DNA from 2 places in the Thalassospira sp. Z349TD_5 genome. Region 2 is predicted to be linked to the other one. Evidence: riboswitches for the same ligand, from Rfam matches in the RefSeq annotation. Region 2 holds a riboswitch; the other holds the start of a gene.
The links. Region 2 has a riboswitch for glycine ahead of gcvT (glycine cleavage system aminomethyltransferase GcvT). Riboswitches for the same ligand answer to the same signal wherever they lie in the genome.
Positions count from the first base shown of each region.

Region 1: it holds a riboswitch for glycine, as region 2 does, so the genes downstream of both, AC0VXT_RS02010 (L-serine ammonia-lyase) here and gcvT (glycine cleavage system aminomethyltransferase GcvT) in region 2, are expected to answer to the same signal.

Region 1 is NZ_CM149654.1:426,750-436,253, reverse strand. Features, by position in the region: gene rlmH (23S rRNA (pseudouridine(1915)-N(3))-methyltransferase RlmH) at 1-187, shown strand, start outside; gene AC0VXT_RS02015 (dihydrofolate reductase family protein) at 329-862, opposite strand; gene AC0VXT_RS02010 (L-serine ammonia-lyase) at 1,024-2,466, opposite strand; glycine riboswitch at 2,670-2,764, opposite strand; gene gpmI (2,3-bisphosphoglycerate-independent phosphoglycerate mutase) at 3,051-4,643, shown strand; gene AC0VXT_RS02000 (murein hydrolase activator EnvC family protein) at 4,657-5,994, shown strand; gene AC0VXT_RS01995 (S41 family peptidase) at 5,991-7,292, shown strand; gene AC0VXT_RS01990 (divergent polysaccharide deacetylase family protein) at 7,327-8,901, shown strand; gene AC0VXT_RS01985 (RNA pyrophosphohydrolase) at 8,951-9,504, shown strand, end outside.
Region 2 is NZ_CM149654.1:3,809,211-3,818,714, reverse strand. Features, by position in the region: gene AC0VXT_RS17615 (putative bifunctional diguanylate cyclase/phosphodiesterase) at 1-1,110, opposite strand, end outside; gene rnhA (ribonuclease HI) at 1,352-1,804, opposite strand; gene AC0VXT_RS17605 (homoserine kinase) at 1,817-2,785, opposite strand; gene ispH (4-hydroxy-3-methylbut-2-enyl diphosphate reductase) at 2,824-3,771, opposite strand; gene AC0VXT_RS17595 (hypothetical protein) at 4,028-4,582, shown strand; glycine riboswitch at 4,673-4,773, shown strand; glycine riboswitch at 4,777-4,877, shown strand; gene gcvT (glycine cleavage system aminomethyltransferase GcvT) at 4,937-6,049, shown strand; gene gcvH (glycine cleavage system protein GcvH) at 6,123-6,494, shown strand; gene gcvPA (aminomethyl-transferring glycine dehydrogenase subunit GcvPA) at 6,497-7,852, shown strand; gene gcvPB (aminomethyl-transferring glycine dehydrogenase subunit GcvPB) at 7,849-9,345, shown strand.

The DNA.
Region 1 (9,504 bases), 1.2 Mb from region 2:
TGCCGGCAATATCGCATTCGTGATTGGCGGAGCAGACGGGCACGGGCCCGCCTTGAAATCGCGCGCCAATACGCTTTGGTCGCTAGGTAAGGCCACATGGCCTCATATGCTGGTACGCGCCCTGATCGCCGAACAGCTTTTCCGCGCCCACGCCATCCAGACCAACCATCCCTACCACCGCGAATAATCTACCCCGGCGGCTTAAACTTCGTTCATTACACTCGCGAAAAGAAAACTGCGGCGGGTGATGAAACAGGCACGCCTGAGCAAAGATCATAAAACAGGAATCGCACCAGAACGGCTTGGCTCCGGCGCGATTTCTCGTTTTTTAATGCAATCCGTATTGGGAACGGACAACCCCTGAATTATAGCGCTCGGTGGCCAGCAATTTCGGCTTAATCCCACCTGCATCCTGACCGAACAACGAAATCCCCTGTCCGAGAACTTCGGGAACCGTAAAAATATCAAGCTGGTCAGCAAAACCACCAAACAGGAACTGTGTCACCACAGATCCCCCACCAACGATCCAGATGTCACCATCATCAGCCCGGTTGCTCCGCAACTGATCAACCAGTTCGATGATACTGCCACCATAGGCCTCTGTATTGACGGGCCGGTCTTTTGGCAATTCACGGGATGTCAAAACGATGGTGCGACAGTCCTCATACGGCCAGTCGCCAAATTGCATGACCTGATCAAAGGTCTTCCGGCCAATAATCAAGGTCCCGACGGTGTCCAGAAAGCTATCAAAATCGAATTCGGCCGGATCATATTGATCCAGCCAGTTGACCGCACCATTGGCACGCGCGATAAAGCCATCCAGACTGACCGCAATGTAAATGCGGAACAGCTTTTTGCTCATGTGTTTATATCCAACCTTTGGTGGGGTCTTTGCCCCTTTTCCCTCAATCAAGCATAGCAGATTGCCAACCAACGATGGCAACAAAGAGGCCGGACACATCAATGCCTCCGAACATCACATCCGAAGGCATTGATTTGACACCCTATTCTTCCGAACAGCTTTTAGCACTCAACAACGTTCACATTAACCGCAAGGCCGCCCTGGCTGGTTTCCTTGTACTTACTTTGCATGTCGAGTCCCGTCTGGCGCATGGTTTCGATCACCTTATCAAGTGACACTGTGTGCTGCCCATCACCGCGCAGCGCCAGCCGGGCTGCATTGATCGCCTTAACCGCCCCCATGGTATTGCGTTCGATGCAGGGCACCTGCACAAGCCCGCCAATCGGGTCGCAGGTCAGACCAAGATTATGCTCCATACCAATTTCGGCGGCATTCTCAACTTGTTCTGGCGTTCCGCCCATGACCGCACACAAAGCCCCGGCCGCCATTGAACAGGCAACCCCGACCTCACCCTGGCAGCCAACCTCAGCAGCCGAAATCGATGCACGTTTTTTATAGATTGATCCAATCGCCGCTGCCGTCAGAAGAAACTCACGAATTTTAATCTGGCTGGCATTGGCCCCGAACCGTTCGTAATAGCGCAGCACCGCCGGAATAACCCCGGCTGCCCCGTTGGTCGGTGCGGTCACAACCCGCCCACCCGCAGCATTTTCTTCGTTCACCGCCAGCGCATAAAGATTAACCCAGTCGATCACGGTCAGCGGATCGCGAAGGCCCGCTTCGGGTTTGTCGGTCAATTCATGATAAAGCTTGCTGGCCCGGCGTTTGACTTTTAATCCACCGGGCAAGATACCATCGGTTTTGCAGCCCCGATCAATGCAGGCCATCATCGCGCCGTGCACTCGATCAAGAAATTCAATGGTTTCCTCAGCGACCCGCCAGCTTTGCTCGTTGGCCATCATGATGTCGGAAATCGACTTTCCTTCACGCTTACAGATCGCCATCAGCTCATCGGCTGATGAAAACGGGAATGGCAGGGTAATGTTATCGCCAGAATATTCCGCCCCGCGATCATCGCCAGACACAATAAACCCACCACCGACCGAAAAATATTCCTGTGCGTGGATTTTAACCCCATCACCGTCAAAGGCGGTAATGCGCATGCCGTTGGGATGTTGCGGCAGGGTCTCGGCAAAATGAAAAACCAGATTGGTATCGCGGTTAAACGCCACCGCATGCTGCCCATACAGTGAAAGCTGCTTATTGGCGTCAATCGCGGCAATGGTTGGGGGAATTTGGTCGGGATCGATGCTGCGCGGCCGCTGCCCGCAAAGCCCCATAATCACCGCCGTATCTGTCGCATGACCTTTGCCGGTCAGGGCAAGTGACCCATACAAATCGACAATCACACTGCCTGTCTTGGCCAAAAGATTGCGTGCTTCAAGCTCAAGACAAAACCGGTACCCCGCACGCATCGGGCCAACCGTATGCGAACTCGATGGTCCGATCCCAATGGTATAAAGATCAACAACAGACAGGTTTACGTCATGTGATGATCTGCCTTGCGATCCCGAAGAGGGATCGGTGGCGGGAACATTGGTCATAAAGGGCCTCCTTCACGGCTCTTGAACGCGCGAAAAGTCGCGCCGTTTGCGAACCGGTGTCTCGCCCCCTCTGTCCCTTGACCTGAGATTGTACCCCTGCTTGCAAAAACAATGTTTCTGCCAACCGGATTTCATCCTTCGGTGGAATCCGAACATCGCCCTGATATGATAGATGCGACTTTCTTTTTCTCTCTCCAGAGCCTCAATCCGCGACGGTCCATCTGCCTGAGAGTTTTTTGGGGCTATTGCTCCTTCGGCGCCGACCACCGCAATGGTCGAACTCTCCCGTCACGGTACGAGATGCCATAAATGTCACCTCTGAGGATCACCGTTGTCGGCAAGAGTATCCGCGCCATGCCCCCCTGTCAAAAAGCAGCTTTGCACCTGCAAAAAATTCACCTGTCGGGTGGCTGCTATCACAGGGGTTTCATGCTAAATTGCCGCTATCGAACATTTTCCTGATGTGATTGACGGCTGTCCCACCCAGTGCGCACAACAGGATTTCTGGCGAACCATCCTGTAAGTCACCATATTTACAGGAAATTCAGCCTTTATCTGTATCAGTATTCTTATCTGTGGGGTTTATGAACGTGACTGAGTTGAATTCCGTAAAGCGCCCGCGTCCTGTGGTGCTGTGCATTCTGGACGGCTGGGGATATCGTGAAGAAACCAAGGACAACGCTGTTGCCTTGGCCAACACGCCTGTCTGGGATGAACTTTATGCTACCTATCCAACCGGTTTTTTAAAGGCCTGTGGTCTGGATGTTGGCCTGCCCGAGGGTCAGATGGGCAATTCGGAAGTCGGTCACATGAACCTGGGGGCTGGTCGTGTTGTCATGCAGGAGTTGCCCAAAATTGACGAAGCCGTCAAAACCGGTTCCATCGCCAACACCGATGCGGTCAAAAAAGTCATCGCCAAACTGACCGACAGCAAAGGCGTTTGCCACATCGCAGGTCTCCTGTCGGACGGTGGGGTTCATTCCCATCAGGTCCATATGGCGGCCTTGGCAAAGATTATTGCGAGGGCTGGGATTCCAGTCAAAATCCATGCATATCTTGATGGGCGCGATACCGCACCTAAAAGTGCCGCCAAGTTCCTTGAGAAATTCCGCGCCCTTCTTGGCGATGCCAATGTTGAAATTGCCACGGTGACCGGTCGCTATTACGCGATGGACCGTGACAATCGCTGGGAACGTGTCAGTCAGGCCTATTTTGCAATGGTGCAGGGCAAAAATTACGCAGATGGCCACACCGCGCAAAGTGCCGAAGCTGCGATTAAGGCCGCATATGACGCCGACACCACCGATGAGTTTGTCCTGCCGACTGTGATTGGTGATTTTGACGGAATCAAGGATGGTGATGGTCTGTTGATGACCAATTTCCGTGCGGACCGCGCGCGTGAAATTCTGGCCGCCCTCTGTGCGCCGGAATTTGACGGGTTTGATCGTGGCACGCCGGTCAACTTCGCCGTTGCCGCGGGTATGGTCGAATATTCATCGGCCCATGCGGCCTATATGGATGCGATTTACCCGCCACAGGTTCTGCCAAATATCTTTGGCGAAGTCGTTTCCAAGGCGGGGCTCAAACAGCTCCGCATTGCGGAAACCGAAAAATATCCGCATGTATCGTTCTTCTTTAACGGCGGTGAAGAACAGGTATTTGAGGGCGAAGACCGCATTCTGGTGGCATCGCCTAAGGTCGCAACCTATGACCTCCAACCTGAAATGTCCGCCCCGGAAGTAACCGAAAAACTGGTTGCCGCAATCAAGGCAGAAACCTATGACGCGATTATCCTCAATTTCGCCAATCCCGATATGGTTGGCCATAGCGGCATTCTGAGCGCCGCGATGAAAGCCGCCGAAGCGGTCGACACCTGCCTTGGGCAAGTAATTGACGCGATCAAATCGGTTGGCGGGGTTGCGTTTGTGACCGCCGACCACGGCAATTGCGAAGTCATGGTCAACCCGGAAACCGGCGAACCACACACCGCCCATACGCTTAATCTGGTGCCGACCATTCTTGTTAACGGTCCAGAAGGGGTAACGCTTGAAAATGGGCGTCTTGCCGATGTCGCACCGACATTGCTGCAACTGCTTGGTGTTGCCCAACCTGATGAGATGACCGGCACGCCCTTGCTTAAGGGTCTGAAAGGACATGATGCGCTTCTTGCGAGCTAAGACAGCTTCAAAGATGTCCCTGCCTGCGCTGGCTGCTTTTGCAGTTCTGGTTGCAGGCGGGGCAGCGCCTTCTTTTGCCCAATCGCTGCAAAAGGTTGATCGTAAACTTGATCAGCTTGAAAATCAGCTTTCCGAACAGCAAAAACAGGAAGAATTCCTGTCGCGTAAATCGCGTGAGTTGTGGACCGAAGAACAAGCCCTGCAATCCGAAGCCATTTCGGTTGCACGCCGCACCCAGCGGCTTGAAACGACCCTGACCGACCTTGAAGACCAGCTCGAAACGCTTGAGGCACGTGAAAAACGTGCCAATACCAGCCTAGAAGACAAGGCCGGGCAATATGCCCGCATTCTGATGGCGCTTCAGCGGCTTTCAACCACCCCGCCCGAGGCCGTGATTGCGCTGCCAACATCGCCGCAAGATACGCTGCGGTCTGCGGTTCTGTTAAAGGCCGCCCTGCCCGGTGTTGAACAGCATGCCCGTGATTTGCGCAACGAACTGCATGACATCTCGACATTGCGCGCTGACATCCGCGACCGCCGTGAAGAAATGGCAACGGCAACCGCCGCACTACAACAAGAACGCGGATCCCTTGCCGCGTTACTTGATGAAAAACGCCGTTTACGGTCGGAAACTGAGGCAGAAGCCCGCGAAGCCGCCAAAGCCGTCAGCAAGCTTGCCGACGAGGCAAAGTCACTTGGTGACCTGTTGGCGACCTTGCGTACACGCGCCGAAGGGCTGCCGATACCACGCATGCGCCCGGACGAGCAGATCAAACAACAGCCCGAACCACAATTAGCCAAGCGCACCGAACCCGATAGTGATACGCTGGGCTCCTCGACAATTGCGAAAAATGAACCACCCAAACCACCCGCCGAAAAGGGCAATGCCTCCAGTGCGGAAAGTGCGGATGACGAAAAGTTTGCGGTTGGCAGTTCCATCACATTGGCGCGCGGCCATTTGCGCATGCCCGTCAGTGGCAAAGTCGTCACACTGTTTGGTGAAAAATCACGTGGGCCCGACGGTTTAACCGTCGCCCGGTCGAAGGGGATCGAGATCAGCACACGCGAAAATGCGCAGGTTGTCTCCCCTTTTGACGGTAAAGTTGTCTTTTCTGGTCCTTTCCGCGGTTACGGTCGCCTCTTGATTATCGAACACGGCGAAGGATACCATAGTCTTATCGCCGGTTTTGATCGGCTCGACAGTGTGGTAGGACAATATGTGTTGGCTGGCGAACCTGTTGGTATTATGGGTGAAACTGCGCCAAAACTGTATCTGGAGATGCGTCAGGACGGAGAAGCGATTAATCCGCTTCCGTGGCTGGCCTCGAAAAACGGCAAGGTAAGTGGATGAAAACCTCTCGATTGGCAGTACTCGCTCTCGCGACCGGCATGACTTTCGGCCTTGCGTCGCCTAGTTTGGCGCAGTCTTCAAGCTCCTCGGCCGAGACCTATCGCCTGTTGAACCTGTTTGGCGATGTTTTTGAACAGGTCAAAACAAAATATGTCGAAAAAGTCGATGATAAGCAGCTTATAGAAGCCGCTATCAACGGCATGCTGACATCTCTTGATCCGCATTCCTCTTATCTGAACATGGATAATTTCGAGGAAATGCAGGTCAACACGCGCGGCGAGTTCGGCGGGCTTGGCATCGAAGTCACGATGGAAGAAGGCTTTGTCAAAGTCATCTCGCCAATCTATGACACGCCTGCTGAGAAGGCCGGTCTGCAGCCGGGCGATTTCATCACCCATATTGATGGTACCGCCATCCGTGGTAAAACACTGAACGATGCCGTCGAGATGATGCGTGGCAAGGTCAATACCGACATCATTCTGACCATCATCCGCAAGGGTGAACAGGCCCCGTTCGATGTCACCCTGACCCGGGCCGTGATCAAAATCCAATCGGTCCGCGCCGAAGTCAAAGAAGAGATCGGCTATATCCGGATCACCAAGTTTAACGAACAAACCTTTAGCGGACTGCAGCGCGCCATTGGCGACATGCGCGATCAGATCGGCCCTGAAATCAAGGGACTGGTGATTGACATGCGCAACAATCCGGGCGGTTTGCTTGATCAGGCAATTTCGGTTTCCGATGCGTTTCTTGATAAGGGTGAAATTGTCTCTACCCGTCCGCGCGACACGGAAAACACCGAACGCTATAACGCCCGCACTGGCGATCTGGCCGAGGGCCTACCGATGGTTGTTCTGATCAATGACGGGTCTGCTTCGGCATCTGAAATTGTTGCCGGTGCGCTCCAGGATCATCGCCGTGCCGTGATCATGGGCACACGCAGCTTTGGCAAGGGATCGGTGCAAACCATCCTGCCGATGCCGGGCAACGTCGCCCTTCGTCTGACGACAGCGCGCTATTACACCCCGTCTGGAAAATCCATTCAGGAAGTCGGTATCGTACCTGACATCATCGTCCCGCAGGCCCGCGTCGAAAGCATCGAAAGCGATGTACGTCGCTCCGAAGCATCGCTCAGTGGCGCATTGCGCAATGAAGATGAAGGCACCTCAGATGCGGAAAAGGATGCAAATTCCCGCCGCGATGATGCCGAACAGCTTGCGATTGACGATTATCAGCTGTCGCGTGCGCTGGACATGATTAGGGGCATTTCCCTGTTTGGTCCGCGCCCGCAAGGTTAAGGACCAAAACGGCATCGTGAGAGACTGACAAGTCGTGTTCAGGAAAATCCTAAATTCTTTGCCGTTCGGTAAGAAAAAGAACGGCGATTTCGACGAGGACGTGGCCGATGATATGGCTGATGACCTCGACGATGGGATGAACGACGCCATGTCGGATGCGGATAACGCCGCATCCGACGGCGTTGACGAAGACGACCTTCTGTTCAGCGAATTGCCGATTGAAGTTCAGGTCAAGAAAATGCCAAAGCGCCCGAAATCGCGGCGCAGCTGGCTGTCTAAACTTCTGATCATCACGCTTTTCATATTCCCGTTTGGCGCAACAGCTGTTGCCATGATCCCGGTTCTTGATCCTGAAACCGGATGGCGCCTGTTCCATCTTGGCGGTCCCAAGGCCACCGTTGCAGTGCCTGGATCCGAACGTGAACTTCAGGAAGAAATTTCGCGCGGCGTTCAGGATGTTCAGGATCGTGATCGCGCAGCCCAAGACGCAACCGCGCCAGACGGCACACCTGAAAACGGACAAACTTCAGACGATATCGCCAATCAGCTCGAGGGTGTGTCTGATTTGATCGGCGCTCCCAACCAAGATGGCACTACAGGCGACAGTACGCAGCCAACCCCCGAAGAACTCGCGGCCCTGATCGCAGAAGAAGGCGCAATTGACGATCCGATTGAACCTGATCCCTTGCGCCCGGCCCCTGTGCCTGGCCTTGACGAAGAAGGAAGCTTTGGCCGAATTCCACGGATTGGGGATGATGGGACAACCCCGTTTGACGCCTATAAACGTCCCTTTGAAACCGTCGAGAATCAGCCTTATGTCGCCATCATCCTGACCGGTGTGGGTTTGAATACAGCCCGTACAGAGGCTGCCATCAATGATCTGCCACTGAACATCTCTTTGGGGATTTCACCCTATGCCCGCGACATTGCCAAGGTCGCAATGGATGCACGCGCCATGGGCCATGAAGTCTTCTTGCAAGTGCCGATGGAACCCAATGATTTCCCGCTTTCCGATCCGGGACCACGTGCGCTTCTGACCTCCTTGTCGGAGGGGGAAAACCTTGTTCGGCTTGAATGGTTGCTGGCCCGGTTCCCGGGGTACGCCGGACTTGTCAGCCATCAGGGATCAAAGTTTGGCAGCATGGATAGCGCCATCCGTCCGGTGCTTGAAATCATCACCCGGTCGGGTCTGATGTATGTCGAAGGATCCAACAGCGGCATCGCAAGCTATGGCGCGCAACTGGCCGCAAATGCCAGTTCTCCAAATGCCGTTGGCAACATCGTGATTGATGACGTTCCCAGCCGTCGCGAAATTGATGCTCGGTTAAATGAACTTGTTGAACTGGCCAAACGCAATGGTGCAGCCATCGGCTTTGCCCAATCCTACCCTGTCACCATTCAGCGGCTTAAAAACTGGGCTTTCAGATTACGTCGGCAAGGCGTTGTTCTCGCGCCTGTAAGTGCCCTTGCAAACCGTCAGGTCACCGCCCAGTCCGCCGACGAAGCCGAAGCCGCAAGGCGTCAGGCCGAACAACTGGAAAACGAAGCTGCCGCCGCGCAAGAAAATGGCGACGGATCTGCCGAACCAACCAACACCATTGAAAACTAGCTGGAAAAAGTGCCAGTCTTGTCTGGTACTTCCGTAGTCAGGAGCCATCATGGCGCGTAAGATCAAAACCACCACCCCGGCAACCGACATGGATACCCCAACACCCAACACCCCAAAGGTTCAGGCCGAAGACCTGCCCTATCGACCCTGTGTCGGCATTGCCCTTTTTAATGCCGACGGTCTGGTCTGGATGGGCAACAGGCTTGGATTTGAAGGGGCTTGGCAACTGCCCCAAGGCGGGATTGATGACGGCGAAACTGCCCTTGATGCCGCCATGCGCGAACTTAAAGAAGAAATCGGCACCGATAAGGCTCAAGTCGTTGCTGAAACGCCAGACTGGTTGACCTACGACCTGCCGGACCATTTGATCGGCAAGGCGTTCAAGGGTGCCTATCGCGGCCAAAAACAAAAATGGTTCGCCATGCGCTTTACCGGCAAAGACAAACACATCAAGATTGATGTGCCAAATCCTGAATTTGATGCGTGGCGCTGGACGGATTTTGTCACTTTGCCCGACCTGATTGTACCGTTCAAACGACCGGTTTATTTGCAAATTGCTGAGTCATTTCGTGATGTACCGCAAAGAATTCGTGAAATGAAGGG
Region 2 (9,504 bases):
CAGGCTGGTCAGCACATCATGCACGGCAAGGTGGCGCATGCGGGCTTCGGTCTGTTTACGTTCGGTAATGTCGGTATAGGTCGCAACATAGCCGCCGCCGGGCATCGGGTTGTGATCGACCTGAATAACACGGCCGTTCGGGCGGGTGCGTTCCATGCGATAGGGTTCGCGACGACGCGCAATCGCAACACGGTCGGAAATCAGGGCCTGAATGCTGACATCGCCATATTCGCCGCGTTCGCCATTGTAGCGCAGGATATCGGAAAGCGGGGTGCCTTCCTTGACCAGATCACGCGGCAGGTTGAGCAGTTCGATGTAGCGTTCGTTCCAGACCATCAGATTAAGGTCCTGATCGAACAGGCAGATGCCCTGACCAATATTATGAAGGGTTGCTTCGAGCAGTGCCTGCTTACGCTGGGCTTCTTCCTGCGATTGCCCCTGCAGGGCGACCATTTCGTTATATTCGCGGATCAAAAGACCCAGTTCGTCGGCACTGTTCCATTCAACCGGGCGGCGCAACCGGCCATGTTTGGTCATCCGGATGGAATGCAGCAGGCGGTTAAGCGGTTCCTTGATCGACCGTTTGTTGGCAATCAGCAAGCTGGCGGCAACGACGGCGATCAGCAGGCCAAACAGGACCATGTCAATCGCGATGCGCCGGAGAAGAAGGTTCTGGACACGTTCTTCTGTGAAATAGATCACCAGTTCACCAACGTCGTGGCGAACATTATTTCGTTCAAAATAGACTCGGCGCGACAGGCGCAGCGTATCGGCCAGTTCGGATTGGGAAACGCCAGTATGGGCAAATTCGGTTCCGTCGGCGCCAAGGGCCTGTACAGCAACGATGTCGCTATCACGCGCCATGGCGTTCAGTGCAGATTCGATATTATCAACATCAAGATACCAGAACGGTGTGGCCAGCACGCGCGCGTTAATGTCGGCGGTTTGTTCGACTTTGCCGTTCAAATCATCGCGCAAAACCTTGTAGCTGACGTACCCGAACACGACAAACAGCGCGAGCGAGAACATCGAAACCAGCGGCAATGCTATGAATAGCAACCGGCTGCTAAGCGACTTGCTTTGTAAAAAGCCGTATGATCCGCGCGACAAACGTATTCTCCTAGGCACTCACTTTCGACTAGCCAAGCTCTACAATACTCGACCTCGGTATGAGGGCCAATACCCCTTACGTTAGGGTTGAATGAACCCGGAAGCTTGTCGAAACGCAAGTTTGATTTTGATTTTCTTATAAATAAACGTCTTAAGTTCTCCAACCCCATCTATTTTGGAGTGAAGTGGTTCAGGTTCAAGTATTTGTCATCAATTGTAAGGATTTGTCACTATTTAGGGTTCAGACCTTAGGCACAGCCAGCCGGGCGAGTTCATCGCAGCGTTCGTTTTCCGGGTGGCCGGCGTGGCCTTTAACCCAGTGCCATTCGACCTGATGGGGTTTTAAGGCTTCGAGCATGCGTTGCCACAGTTCGATGTTCTTGACCGGCTTCTTGTCAGCCGTTTTCCAACCGCGTTTCTGCCAGCCAAAAATCCATTTGGTAATGCCATCACGGACATAGCTGCTGTCGGTATAGACATTGATGATGCACGGGCGTTTCAGGGCTTCAAGCGCGCTGATCGCGGCCATCATTTCCATGCGGTTGTTGGTGGTTTCCGGATCACCACCTGACAGTTCTTTTTCGACACCCTTAAAGCGCAGGATTGCGCCCCAGCCGCCGGGGCCGGGATTTCCGCTACAGGCGCCATCGGTATAGATCTCGACGTGGTTGTCGTCTGTTGCGTCTGAAGTCATCTCGTCACGTCCTTAATCAAGACCATAGGCCGATGCATTTTCCACCCGTTGATGGAACCGCAGTTTGGTGATGTATTCGCGGGGGTTCTTGGGCGTGACCAATGCGTCCTTGGGGGTGTTGACCCAGTCATAAAGACGGGTCAGCAAGAACCGCAAGCTGGCCCCGCGTGCCAGAACGGGAAGGGCTGCCAGTTCCGCATCGGAAAGTCCGCGTACCTTGCCATAATACGACAGAAGGTTTTTTGCCTTGGTGACGTTAAAGCTGCTGTCTGGTTCAAAGCACCACGCATTCATGCAAATGGCGATGTCATAAGCCAGAAGGTCATTGCAGGCAAAATAGAAATCAATCAGGCCCGACACATCTTCCTTGCCGGGGAAGAAAAACACATTGTCGGGGAAAAGATCGGCATGGATGACCCCCTTGGGTAGGGCATGCGGCCAGTTGGCTTCAAGATAATCAAGCTCATCACCGATCATTTTGCCCAAATCGGGTTCAACATCATCGGCGTGTTCCTGGCAGCTTTCAAACAGCGGCCGCCAGCCTTTGACGCTCAGCGCGTTGGGCAGATGCATTTCAAAGCCCAGACCCGCAGTATGGAGCTGTGCCAGTGCAGTGCCAAGTCCGGCGCAATGGTGCGGCTGGATGCGGCGCGGTGACATGCCCTGCAAGAAGGATGTGATGGCAGCCGGGCGACCGCACAGGCGACGCAGCGCAACACCATCCTTGCCGTGGATCGGGGTCGGGCAATTAAGCCCCGTGGCCGACAGATGATCCATCAGCCCGAGATAGAACGGCAGGTCGTCCGGGTTTACCCGTTTTTCATACAGGGTCAGGATAAAAGGTGCCTTGGTCGTCTGAAGCAGGAAATTGGTGTTTTCCACGCCTTCTGCGATGCCCTTGAACGAAACGACATCACCGATATCGTATTCGGCGACAAAACGAGAGATATCTTCGTCTGAAACGTCGGTATAGACGGCCATTGGGTCTTTAATATTCCTGAATTAGGTTTGAAACCAGATCAGCTTGCGAGCTGACGGGGCAGTTTGAAGGTCACATTTTCGTCGGTCAATGTGATGGTTTCAATTGTGACGTTGTAGCGTTCACGACAGGCATCAATGACTTCCTCGACCAGGATTTCCGGTGCGGATGCCCCGGCTGTGATGCCAAGGGATGTGATGCCTTCAAGGGTTGACCAGTCGATGTCCTTGGCCCGTTCAACCAGAACCGATTTGTCACATCCTTCGCGTTTGGCAACTTCGACCAGACGGTTTGAGTTTGACGAGTTCGGTGCGCCAAGTACCAGAATGGCTTCGGTCTTTTCCGCGATCAGTTTGACAGCATGCTGACGATTGGTCGTCGCATAACAAATGTCTTCTTTTTTCGGCACTGAAATGGACGGGAACCGCCGCTGAAGAATCTCGATAATTTTCGCGGTGTCATCGAGCGACAGCGTGGTCTGGGTGACAAAGGCAAGGTTTTCCGGGGTGTGATATTCCAGATTTTCGGCGTCTTCCTCGGTTTCGATCAAGGTCATGCTGCCCGGTGGCAATTGACCCATGGTGCCGATGACTTCCGGGTGGCCTGCGTGACCGATCAAAAGAATATGTTTGCCGTCGGCATGATGGCGTTCAGCGCCACGGTGGACTTTGGACACCAGCGGACAGGTTGCATCGAGATATTCCAGTTTGCGGCTTTCGGCGGCTTCGGGAACCGATTTGGGAACGCCGTGCGCCGAAAAGATGACGGGAACACCGTCAGGAACCGCATCAAGTTCATCAACGAAAACAGCGCCCATGTCGCGCAGGCGATCAACGACGAATTTATTGTGAACGATTTCATGTCGGACATAGACAGGCGCGCCATATTTTACGAGCGCCTTTTCCACAATCTCAATCGCGCGATCAACCCCGGCACAAAATCCGCGCGGGTTGGCAAGAACGATCCGAAGTTCGGCTTTGTCTGACATGATACTGTCCGAGTTTCCATGTGTGCTGGTACGCTCAGCACAGTTGTTTAAACGTTCTCGTTACATAACCCGCCTGATCTTGCGGTGCAATGTCTGAGCAACGTTTAGAGTATTGCTTTTGACGTATGGGTTTCCTGTTTTGTTTGTTAACCTGTGTTTGAAGCGGGTTGTGTGCGGCACGGCGAAAGAATAGACTGCGCGCGGGCCGCCCGAAACCGGGTATGGTCATAAAACAGACGGTATAATAGAGGCTTGGATGACGATCGGTAACGGATTGCGACGTACATGTGCATTTGGAATGGTCTCGCTTGCGGGGCTTTTGGCCGCGTGCGGGAGTAATCCGTTCGAAGAAGTCCCGGTACCGGCATGCCCGTCGGCCTATTTGCCAAAGGATACGGCAAAGCTGACCCAGTTTAATGGTGCAGGCAAGGATTTGACCGATGTCATGTTCGAAGCCGAGTTTAACGGGTATCTGGGCGATTGCGGCTATGACCTTGATGACAAGACGCTTGATGTGATCATCAGCCCGATCATCACCGCCGAACTTGGACCCGCAGCCCAGAGCCGTGGCGCAACATTCCAGTATTTCGTTGCCTTGCGCGATCCGGACGGAAATTTTGTTGAAAAGTCGGTTTTTGATGTGAACATGCCGTTCCCGCAAAACCTTAATCTTGCGCGCTATCGCGACGAGCAGGTCACCCTGACGGTGCCGCTTTCTGATGTGTGGGCCGGGCCGGAATATGAAATTTACCTGGGCTTCCAGCTCAGTTCAGATCAGCTCGACTATAACCGTCGTTTCGGGTCAGAATAACCGATCAGGGTTGAAAACCTCCGTCCGTGATTGCCCGAAATTAGGGGCTGGTCGGTTTGGGATGAAATCCGTATAAGAACGCATACCCAAGTGATCCCCGTGGGAGAGTGCCACGGTCCATAACGGATTGCGCGGACGCCGAAGGAGCAACCACCCCGGAAACTCTCAGGCAAACGGACCGCGGGGAGATGGGACTCTGGAAAGTAGGTAGCATCTTATGATGTATGCCTCGCCGAAGATGTAAGCAGACCGATGATCTAAATCGGCTGTGATTCTTTCAGGCTCCAAGACAGAGGGGGAATGTGGTTGGCCTTTGGTCGGCTATGTTTCGCAACCACTGTTCCGGAGACCTTGATGGCCGATGATCAGACCGAACTGCTTAAAACTGCCCTTCACGACCTGCACGTAGAGCTTGGCGGCAAAATGGTGCCGTTTGCGGGCTATGACATGCCTGTTCAATTCCCGCTGGGTGTGAAAGGCGAACATCTTCATACCCGCGCCAAAGCCGGACTTTTTGACGTTTCGCACATGGGGCAGGTCCGCCTGACCGGTGAACACCGCGTGGCCGAGCTTGAAAAGCTTGTGCCCGGTGATATTGCGATCCTTAAACCCGGTCGCACCCGCTATTCCGCCTTTACCAATGATGATGGCACCATCCTTGATGACCTTATGATTACCAATGCGGGCGACAGCCTGTTTTTGGTGATCAATGCGGCGTGCAAGGATGACGATATTGTCCATATGCGCGCCAACCTTGGCGATGGTGTGTCGCTTGAAGAAATTGATGACCGGGCGCTTATGGCGTTGCAGGGACCAGAAGCCGCCAGCGTTTTGGCGCGTTTTGCCCCGGCCGTGACCGAGCTTAAATTCATGAGTTTTGCCGAACTTGATATTGCGGGTATTGCCTGCTTTGTCACCCGGTCGGGCTATACCGGCGAAGATGGCTATGAAATTTCCGTACCAAATGATCGCGCCGAAGAACTTGCGCGCAAGCTTCTGGGCGAAGATGAGGTTGAGGCCATTGGTCTTGGCGCGCGTGATTCGCTCCGTCTTGAGGCCGGTCTTTGCCTGTATGGAAATGATATCGACACGACCACGACCCCGGTCGAGGGTGATCTGAACTGGATCATTAACAAACGCCGCCGCGCCGAAGGCGGGTTCAAGGGGGCGGATGTCATCCTTGATCAGCTTGAACATGGTGCAGACCGCAAACGTGTTGGCATCAAACCCGAAGGCAAGGCACCGGCGCGTGAACATACCCCGATCCTTAATACGGACGGGGAAGAAATCGGTGAAATCACCAGTGGCGGATTTGGTCCGACGGTCGATGCACCGATTGCCATGGGCTATGTGGCAATTGAATTTGCCGCACCGGGTACCAAGGTCGATCTTATGGTGCGCGGCAAGGCCCGCCCGGCAGAGGTTGTTGACCTTCCGTTCGCACCGCATCGTTATTTCCGCGGCTAAGTGCTGTACTCTTTCTTGAATGTGCGGCTGATCGCCGCGTTGGCAGACAATCGATCAACAGGGACAAATTAAAATGGCTAAGAAATTCTCGCAGGAACATGAGTGGATTGAACTTGAAGACGGCATCGCAACGATCGGGATTACCGATTATGCGCAACAGTCGCTTGGTGACATTGTTTATGTCGAACTGCCGGAAGTTGGTAAGAAACTGACCAAAGATGGCGATGCGGCAGTGGTTGAATCTGTGAAAGCTGCCAGTGACGTTTATGCGCCGCTTGATGGCGAGATTGTCGAGATTAACGAAGATCTTGACGTTAATCCGGCACTGGTCAACGAAGCCCCGGAAACGGATGGCTGGTTTTTCAGAATGTCGCTGACTGATGAGTCCCAGCTTGATGAGCTGATGGATGAAGCAGCCTATAAAGACTTCGTTGAAGGTCTGTAAGCATGCGTTATCTTCCCTTAACCCGCGCTGACCGCGCGTCGATGCTTGAAACCATCGGGGCAGCGTCAGTCGAAGAACTTTATCATGACGTTCCTGACGGTGCGTTACTTGATGCCCCGGTTGATCTGCCAAGCCATCTTGGCGAAATGCAGGTCGAACGCGACATGATGGCTTTGGCGGCCAAGAATACTGGTGCGTCGAGTGTGCCAAGCTTCTTGGGCGCTGGTGCCTATCGCCATCACGTGCCGGCGACTGTTGATTACGTGATCCAGCGTGGCGAGTTTCTGACGGCCTATACCCCGTATCAGCCTGAAATCGCCCAAGGCACGTTGCAGTATCTGTTTGAATTCCAGACACAGGTTGCCTCGATCACCGGCATGGATGTGGCCAACGCATCAATGTGGGACGGGGCAACGTCCTGTGCCGAGGCGGTCTTGATGGCATGCCGTGCGACACGTCGCAAAAAGGCCGTGCTGTCGGGCGGGGTGCATCCGCATTACCGCGAAGTGACGGAAACCTATTGCCAGTTCAGTGATACCGAAGTTGCCGGACGCGATGGCAATCCCGAACAGCAGGCAACGGTCGAAGAACTCGACGACCTGATTGATGATCAGACGGCCTGCGTTGTGGTTCAGTACCCCGATGTGTTCGGACGGGTTCAGGACCATACCCAGCTTGCCGAAGTATGCCATGCCAAGGGTGCGCTTCTGGTGGTTGTCTTTACCGAGGCGGTTGCCTTTGGTGCGATCAAATCACCGGGCAGTTTTGGGGCGGACATCGTGTGCGGCGAAGGCCAGTCGATCGGCAACGCGCTGAGCTATGGCGGTCCTTATGTTGGTCTGTTTGCCACAACCCAGAAACTGGTGCGTCAGATGCCCGGTCGTCTGTGTGGTGAAACGGTCGATCAGGACGGCAAGCGCGGTTTTGTTCTGACCCTTTCGACCCGTGAACAGCATATCCGTCGTGAAAAGGCGACATCGAACATTTGTACCAATGCGGGTCTGTGTTCGTTGGCCTTTACGGTGCATATGAGCCTTTTGGGTGAAGATGGTTATCGCCGTTTGGCGACCCTGAACCACGAAAACGCCTGCAAGGCCGCCGATGCACTTGATGCGGTTGACGGTGTTACGGTGGTTAATGACAGCTTCTTTAACGAGTTTACCGTGAAGCTGAGCAAGCCAGCCGCAGACGTGCTTGAGGTTCTGGTTGATAAGGGCGTTCTTGGGGGCGTTCCGCTGTCGCGTCTGTATCCGAACCGTTCGGATTTGGACAACTACCTTCTGGTGGCGGTGACGGAAACCAACACAGACGAAGACATCGCGACCCTTGCGGACGCATTGAAGGAGGCGCTGGCATGATCTTCACAACTCATACCGGTAACCGTGGACTTGTTCTTGAAGAAAAACTGATTTTTGAACAGGGCCAAGCGGGCCGTACCGGCGTTGATCTGCCCGAACCAAAAGGAACCAAATCGCGTCTTGGCGGTTTGGACCGCGACAGCAATGTCGGTCTTCCGGGCCTGTCAGAACCGCAAGTGGTGCGTCACTTTACCCGATTGTCGCAGAAGAATTTCGGGATTGATTCCGGGTTCTTCCCGCTGGGGTCATGCACCATGAAGCATAACCCGCGCATCAACGAAAAAGTTGCCCGTCTGCCCGGTCTTGCCGATTTGCACCCGATGCAGCCTGAAAGCACGGTGCAGGGCGCGCTTGAGCTGATTGACCAATGTGCGCATTGGTTGCTGGTTCTGACCGGAATGCCTGCGGTTGCCATGTCCCCGGCAGCCGGTGCGCAAGGGGAGCTGTGTGGCATGATGGCCATTCGTGCAGCCCTTGATGCACGCGGGGAAAACCGCCGTCGTGTTCTTGTGCCCGAATCCGCACATGGTACCAACCCGGCAACGGCTGCGGCCTGTGGCTTTACGGTTGATTCCATTCCGGCAACTGAAGACGGCCGTGTTGATCTGGCCGCATTCGAAGCCAAGCTTGGTGATGATGTGGCCGGCATCATGCTGACCAACCCGAATACCTGTGGGTTGTTTGAGCGTGATGTGCGCAAGATTGCCGATCTGGTCCATGCCGCGGGTGGCTATTTCTATTGCGATGGTGCGAATTTCAACGCCATTGTTGGTCGGGTCCGCCCGGCTGATCTTGGCATTGATGCCATGCATATCAACCTGCATAAAACTTTCTCGACCCCGCATGGCGGTGGTGGTCCGGGTTCAGGGCCGGTTGTGTTTTCTGATGCACTCGCACCGTTTGCGCCGATCCCGTATGTGGTGCGTACCGAGGACGGGTTCCGTCTGGTGGAAACTGCCGACGAAAATGACGGCACCAAGCCGTTTGGTCGCCTGAAAGGGTTCCACGGTCAGATGGGCATGTTCATCCGGGCACTGGCCTATATGAAAAGCCATGGTTCTGATGGTCTGCGTCAGGCATCTGGTGATGCGGTTCTTAATGCGAACTATCTGCTGGCACGTCTGAAAGACAAGCTCAGCGTCGCATACCCGGGATATTGCATGCACGAAGCGCTGTTTGACGATGGGTTCCTCAAGGATACCGGGGTTTCGACCCTTGATCTTGCCAAGGCAATCATCGACGAGGGCTTCCACCCGATGACGATGTATTTCCCGCTGGTGGTGCATGGTGCACTTTTGGTCGAACCGACCGAAACGGAAACCAAAGAATCGATTGATCAGTTCTGTGATGCTGTTCTGTCTTTGACGGCCAAAGCACAGGCCGGAGATGCGGAATTCTTCAAGAATGCGCCGTATTTGACGCCGCGTCGTCGCCTTGACGAAACGGCAGCAGCAAGAAAACCTGTTTTGCGCTGGATGCCGGAAACGGCTTGATACACAACGCAGAGCGGCAGTTAAAAGCACCCCGGCCAGATGGTCGGGGTGTTCTTTTTCAAGGACTTGTTCTTGAAACTCATTGGACTTGTCGCAATCTCAACCCTTATACTTGTTCGAATTGTAATGAACGGAGCCCGGTGGGTTAAGTTTGGGGAT